DNA from 2 places in the Lentzea sp. NPDC004782 genome. Region 1 is predicted to be linked to the other one. Evidence: riboswitches for the same ligand, from Rfam matches in the RefSeq annotation. Region 1 holds a riboswitch; the other holds the start of a gene.

Region 1 (3,445 bases):
TCGCGTCGTAACCGGCGGCACGGGCCTCGGCCGCGCGGTTGGCCTGCTCGAAGAACTCGAGCTTCTGACGCATCTGTTCCAGCAACTCAGCGCTGTCAGGCATGCGCCGAACGTACCAACGCCGACTGGGCGGGGTGGCCGGGTGGGCGGCCACCCCACACCATCAGGCGACAGCGGCCCTGCCGGGGGTCTTGGCCCGGCGCGCGGCCGGGTCGACCAGCAGGCCGAACATCACGCCGATGCCGACGTAGAGCACGGCCAGCTGGGCGAGCGAGCTGAGGCGGAACTGCCACAGCACGTTCACCGGCATGTCGGCGGGGATCGTGTCCGGCGGCGCGGGGAACGCCAGCAGCACCGCCGCGACGGCCGCGACGACCGCGAGCAGCACCGCCGTGACGCGGACGGGCTGCGTCCAGGACCGGAGCCGCTCGGCGAGCCAGCTCGCCCCCCACACGATCACCAGTCCGGCGGCGACCACGCCGAGGTAGAGCGCGGTCCGGTGGTTGACCGTCTCCGGGTCGCCCACGGCGGGCGGGTTGGCCGGGTACTTGAGCCACGGCAGGAGCGCGACGGCACCGAACACCGCGGCACCGAGCGCGAAGCTGCGGCTGAACGGCGTGCGGTCGACGAACCACCGCTTGGACAGCGCGTAGGCCGTGGCGAACACGAGCCCGGCCGCGATGCCGACGATGATCACGCCGAGCATGCCGCCCACGACCTGGGCACCGCGGCTGACCAGCTCTTCCTCGCCGCCGTGCGAGTGGCCCTCACCGGCGGGCTCCCTGGCCTCCTCGACCGCGAGCGCGGCGCGGATCGGGATCTCGGTCACCAGCAGCTGCACCAGCGCGGAGGCGACGCCGGCGACGAGGCCCGCTCCGACTCCGCGCAGCGCCAGGGACTTGTACGTGGTTGTCATGTGCTCGGTCTGGAGGTCAGCTCAGTGGCACGGGACGCCGAGCGCGTGCCGGCCGTCGTGGAAGAACTCGTGCAGCAGCTGCGAGCTCGCACCGAGCGCGAGGCCGTTCTCCTGCAGGACCAGGTAGGTGACGATCAGGCCGAGCAAAGCGACGGCAAAGGCCCACTTGGGCACGCGGACGGCGGACAGATGTGCTGCGGGGCTCGTCATGACGGGCTCCTCCATACCTCGTGGAAGGTCAACTCTCCTTGCGGCGCCGCAGCCGGTCTCCTGACTCCCGGATCAACGCTGCCCCCGCGTCTTCCCAGCTCCCTCGGGGTGCCAGTGACGTGCTCGGCGGGGATCGCTTCCCGGTCACAGTGGCGAGGACCGCGCCGGATTCTCACCGGCTTCCCGTCACTGCGGCGCGTGCACCGTAATTTGATCGGGCGCTCAAGCACAACCGGCCATAAGAGTTGTTGCGTTCCTCACTTCACGAGTGGACAGTCGCCGCACTTCCCACCAGCGGCGACGCGGTAGTAAAGGCAGCAGCTCCTGCGCAGGAACCCGAGCTCGCCGGGGATGCTCAGGAATTGTCCCGCCTGTTCGAACGGCGGCGCGCTCATCAGCCGGTTGCCGCGGAGTTCCGCTTCCTCGGCCGTGAGCATGCGTGCGCGGACAACCATTTTGAGCGCGCCCGCGATGTTCGACATCGCGTTGCCCCACAACAATCCGCGCGCCACCGGCGTGACGCCCTGGATCGCCTCCACCACGGGTTCGAGCGCTTCCCGCGCGGTCGGGCCGAGCTGGGGGAGGTCGATGCGCACGCTCAGGCCGTTGGCCGGGTGGTGTTGCCACCACAGGTTTTCCGGCCGGATGTCGATCGGGAGGTCCGCGGCGGTGAGCGGGCTCAGCAACCGGGCGGTGTAGCTGAGGAAGAACAGGCTCGCCGCGACGCGCGGTTCCGCCGCGTTGTAGCGGGCCGCGATGGCGTCGATGGTGGTTTTCAGCGCGGGGCCTTCGAGAAGTGCCGTGCCGGGCAGCCACGTTTCGTCCGGGCGGCCGACGTCGAGCGCGAAGAACGGGTTGATGCCGCGCACCCGGCGCAACGCCGCGAGCACTTCGGCGAATCCGGTCGAATCCTCTGGCACGAGAATTCACCGTACCGGGTGTCCAGGCAGGACAGATCACGTCCACGGCCTGGGACAGATGTGACCGCGGTGTGGACCTGGCTTGGGGAGGTGGGAGGATGTCACCCCGTGAAGACCTTCGACTCCCTGTTCGCCGAACTGACCGAACGAGCCGCCACCAAGCCGGAGGGTTCCGGCACCGTCGCAGCGCTCGAGGCCGGCGTCCATGCGCAGGGCAAGAAGGTCCTGGAGGAGGCGGGCGAGGTCTGGATCGCCGCCGAGTACGAGTCCGACGAGAAGCTCGCCGAAGAGATCTCGCAGCTGCTGTACCGCCTCCAGGTGATCATGCTGGGCCGCGGCCTCACCCTCGAAGACGTTTACAAGTACCTCTGACGGAGACTTCCACATGCTGCGCGTAGCAGTCCCGAACAAGGGCGCGCTCGCCGAACGCGCCTCCGCCATGCTGACCGAGGCCGGCTACCGGCAGCGGCACGAGCCGCGCGACCTGACCGTGCTCGACCCGAACAACGACGTCGAGTTCTTCTTCCTGCGCCCCAAGGACATCGCGATCTACGTGGCGTCCGGTGACCTCGACCTCGGCATCACCGGCCGCGACCTCGCCGCCGACTCCGGCGCCGACGACAACGGCTCCTCGGTGCAGGAGCTCCTGGCGCTCGGCTTCGGGTCGTCGACCTTCCGCTACGCCGGGCCCAAGGGCACCGACTGGCAGATCTCCGACCTGGAGGGCAAGCGCCTCGCCACCGCGTACCCGCGGCTGGTCGGCCGCGATCTCAAAGCCCGTGGCATCACCGCCCAGGTGATCCGTCTCGACGGCGCCGTGGAGATCTCGATCCAGCTGGGCGTGGCCGACCTGATCGCCGACGTCGTGGGCTCCGGCCGCACGCTGCGCCAGCACGACCTGGTGCCGTTCGGCGAGCCGATCTGCGAGTCCGAGGCGGTGCTGGTGCACCGCGCCGGTACCGAGGTGACCCCCGCCAAGAAGCAGCTGACGGCCCGCCTGCAGGGCGTCGTGTTCGCGCAGCAGTACCTGATGCTCGACTACGACTGCCCGCGCGCGATCCTGGACAAGGCCGTCGGCCTCACGCCGGGCCTCGAGTCGCCGACGGTCGCCCCGCTGGCCGACGAGAACTGGGTGGCGGTGCGGGCGATGGTGTCGCGCAAGGAGGCGAACCAGGTCATGGACGAGCTGGCCGCGATCGGCGCCAAGGCCGTGCTGGCCTCGGACATCAGGTTCTGCCGCCTGTGATCCTGGAGCACGCCGTCCTGGACGTGGTGCCCGGCCGGGAGACCGACTTCGAGTGGGCGTTCGGCGAGGCGCGGGAGCTGATCTCCGCCTCGCCGGGCTTCCTCGGCCTCGAGCTGCTCCGCTCGTTCGAGACACCGTCGCGCTACCTGCTGC
Region 2 (3,445 bases), on a different contig from region 1:
CAGTTGCTCCGCGCGACCAACCCTCTCGACCCGTACAACATCTCGCACCCCGGCGAGTACGCGGCGAACATGATGAAGCAGGCCGCCGGCATGGTGCACATGGCCACGCATCCGGTCGACGCCGTCAAGGGCATCCTCAACTTCGAGCAGTGGAAGAAGGACCCGTTCGCCGCGCTCGGCCAGCTGACCGGTGACGTCGCCATCGCCATCGCGACCGACGGCACGGCACTCGCCGGCACGGCGGAGAAGGCGGTCGCCCGCGAGGCGATGGAGGCGTCGGCCCGGGAGGTCACCGAGCAGGCGGCGACCCAACTCGGCAAGCACGTCGACGACGGTCTGCCGCCCTGGGCCAAGGGGGAGCACTACGAGCCGCCGTCGCACCCGACGGACTACGGCAACCCGCACCCCGACGAGCCGTTCGGTCCACAGAAGACGGACGACCTCCCGACGCACGACCGGGAACCGGAACACCACGAGCCCGATCATCCTGCCGAGGAACCGAAGCACGAGCCGGACGAACAGCCCAAGGTCAGGGAGCCGGAACACCTGCCGCAGCCCGACAAGAGCTACTACTTCCAGCTGCAGGACGCGGTCGGCCGGATGCAGGACATGATGCCGAGCCTGTCTCCCCCGGAACAGGAAGCCATGTGGCGCGCAATCGAGGAGAAGAGGCAAATGATGCGCGACATTCTGGACCGGCACAGCTGACGTCACGGCGATCTTCAGGAGCCAATACCAATGCACCCACAGCAACCACCGATGCGTCCGCCACACCGTCAGCTGCCCCCACCGCAACCACCGCGCCCGATGAGGCCGCCAGTTCCACCGCCACCACCCCAACCGGTGGAGGAGGAGCTTCCGGAATGGACGAAGGACGGCGAGTTCCCGGCGATCTCCCGGCAGATCCCGCTCTACGGCAAGGATCCCGAGTCCGGCAAGGAGCAGGTGTGGGTCGGTCGCGTCGTGTGGCAGGCGCGGACCGCGAAAGAGATCACGATGGCGGTCTACGGCCCGTTCGGCCGCAAGATGGCCACCGGTGAGTCCGTGTTCCACGCCCTGTTCCGGATCCGCGGCGAGCTGGGGGACCCCGAGCAGTACAGCCCGCCGTGGAAGGTGCTGGTCAAGGGATCCAGGAGGGACGTGTGGCACCTCGGTCACAAGGTGTCGATCTTCCCCGGTGACCGGGCCGAGATCGTCGTGCCCGGTGAGAAGGTGACCGAGTCCGTCGACGTGCTCGCGATGCTCGAACCGCACGACACTCCGAAGTTCGGCTTGGTCGAGCATCAGATGACCAACGTCCTGGAGTACTTCCGCCGCTTCGGCGTGTGAGGCTCCTCGTAGCCCGAGGTCACGCCAGCCAGAGGATGAGGCCGGCCAGCAGCAACCAGTGCTGGCCGGCCACCGCCACGGCACGCCAGCCGGGCTTGGCCAGGCGGGAGATCGCGAGGCTGATCGGTACGAACACCAGTCCCACCCCGAAGAACGCCGACGGCACCACCCAGCTGCCGTCGGACGCGATGAGCAACATGCCCATGAGCCCTGCCAGGAACGCGCTGGAGTAGATCGCCACGTCGCGGCGCCAGAGGAGCACCAGCAGCGGCGCGACCGCGATCGCCCAGCCGATCAGCGCCTGCGGCAACGCCAGACAGAACTCCGGCGTGCAGTAGAGCCGATCAAGTGCCGCCGGGATCTCCTCGGCCCAGATGCCACCGGTCTGGAAACCGGCGACGAGCAGGGCGAACGCGATGAAGGCGGGGCTGTTCTTCTGCCCCGTGTCCTGCTCGCCCAGTTGACGCTGACGCCGTAATCGCCGTTTGTCTCCTCCGCCCATGCCTGTTGAACGCGTCTCCGCGCGGTTTTGTGCACTGGCCGGTGAGTTAGGGTGGGGTCGTCGTGCACGGGGGAAGACCGGTCGAAGTCCGGCGCTGACCCGCAACGGTAGGTCCCACTCCGGTGGGGCGAGCCCGAACACCCGCACACGGCTTTCAACCGGGAACTCCTGCCGTGGACTGCGGGAAGGGCTGTCAGTGATCGCGAAGATCAGCGCGCTCGTCGGCGTGCTCGCCGTCAGCGTCGTGGCGGGCGTGGCGCTCGGCCCCGTCTCCGTCCCGTTCAGCGTCACGGTCGACCTGTTGCGGGCGGCCGTCACCGGCGGCACGATCCCCGCGGACCTCGCCGGGCAGTACCACATCGTCTGTGACATCCGGCTGCCGCGCGTGCTGCTCGCCGCGGTCGTCGGTGCCGGGCTGAGCACGGTCGGCGTCGCGATCCAGGCGATGGTCCGCAACGCGCTCGCGGACCCCTATGTGCTCGGCATCTCGTCGGGCGCGAGCGTCGGTGCGACGGCGGTCGCGACGCTCGGCGTGTTGTCCGGTCTCGGCGTCTACGCGTTGTCGACCGGGGCGTTCCTGACCGGACTCGGTGCCACCGCGCTGGTCTACCTCACCGCGCGCACGAGCCGGGGGCTCACACCGTTGCGGCTGGTGCTGACCGGAACCGCGCTGGCGTACGGGTTCTCGGCCGTCGCGATGCTGCTGGTGTTCCAGGCGCCACGCGGGGACGCGGCGCGGGCGGCGATGTTCTGGTTGCTCGGCAGCCTCGGCGGAGCGGACTGGAAGTCGTTGCCCGTGGCCACCTCGGTGACGGTGCTCGGGATCGTGTACCTGCTCACCAGGGCGCGGCAGCTGAACGCGCTGGCGATGGGCGACGAGACGGCGACCACGCTGGGTGTCGAGGTCAACCGGTTCCGCACGCGGCTGTTCGTCGTCACCGCGGCGATCACCGGCGTGCTGGTGGCGGTCAGCGGCGCGGTGGGCTTCGTCGGGCTCATGCTGCCGCACCTCACGCGCATGGTCGTGGGCGCGGACCACCGCAGGGTGCTGCCGCTCGCACCCCTTGCCGGGGCCTCGTTCCTCGTCTGGGTCGACGTGGCCGCCCGGATGCTCGCGGCGCCGGAAGAGCTGCCGCTCGGCGTCATCACGGCCGCGATCGGCGTGCCGTGCTTCATCTTCCTCATACGCCGCAAGAGCTACGTGTTCGGAGGACGTTGATGCGCGTCGAGCTCACCGGCGTCGCGGTCCGCGGGATCGTCGAGGACATCACGCTCACCGCCTCGGCCGAGGTCGTCGGCATCGTCGGCCCGAACGGCAGCGGCAAGTCGACCACGCTCCGGTGCGTCTACCGCGCGCTGAAGCCGGACGCCGGTGCCGTGCGGATCGACGGCGAGAACGTCCACAAGCGACGGAACCTCGCCCGCGAGCTCGCGGCGCTCACCCAGGAGTCGCAGGTCGAGTTCGACTTCACGGTCGCCGAGGTCGTCGAGATGGGTCGCCTGCCGCACGACCGCGATCCCGCCAGAGACCGGCGCGTGGTCGCCGACGCACTGGCCACAGTGGACGTGGCGCACCTCGCCGACCGCAGTTTCCTCAGCCTCTCCGGCGGCGAA

The links. A riboswitch is a leader RNA that binds a small molecule or an ion and turns the genes downstream of it on or off. The one in region 1 is predicted to bind cobalamin.
Region 2: linked by a shared signal. The riboswitch ahead of ABZV40_RS21785 (iron ABC transporter permease) and the one ahead of ABZV40_RS11940 (CbtB-domain containing protein) in region 1 are both predicted to bind cobalamin.

The regions. Positions count from the first base shown of each region.
Region 1 is NZ_JBEXJN010000010.1:49,359-52,803, reverse strand. Features, by position in the region: gene ABZV40_RS11950 (YbaB/EbfC family nucleoid-associated protein) at 1-103, opposite strand, end outside; gene ABZV40_RS11945 (CbtA family protein) at 164-916, opposite strand; gene ABZV40_RS11940 (CbtB-domain containing protein) at 938-1,126, opposite strand; cobalamin riboswitch at 1,159-1,349, opposite strand; gene ABZV40_RS11935 ((2Fe-2S)-binding protein) at 1,384-2,046, opposite strand; gene ABZV40_RS11930 (phosphoribosyl-ATP diphosphatase) at 2,155-2,418, shown strand; gene hisG (ATP phosphoribosyltransferase) at 2,432-3,292, shown strand; gene ABZV40_RS11920 (antibiotic biosynthesis monooxygenase) at 3,289-3,445, shown strand, end outside.
Region 2 is NZ_JBEXJN010000023.1:7,741-11,185, forward strand. Features, by position in the region: gene ABZV40_RS21770 (putative T7SS-secreted protein) at 1-708, shown strand, start outside; gene ABZV40_RS21775 (hypothetical protein) at 844-1,329, shown strand; gene ABZV40_RS21780 (hypothetical protein) at 1,349-1,831, opposite strand; cobalamin riboswitch at 1,858-1,995, shown strand; gene ABZV40_RS21785 (iron ABC transporter permease) at 2,028-3,050, shown strand; gene ABZV40_RS21790 (ABC transporter ATP-binding protein) at 3,050-3,445, shown strand, end outside.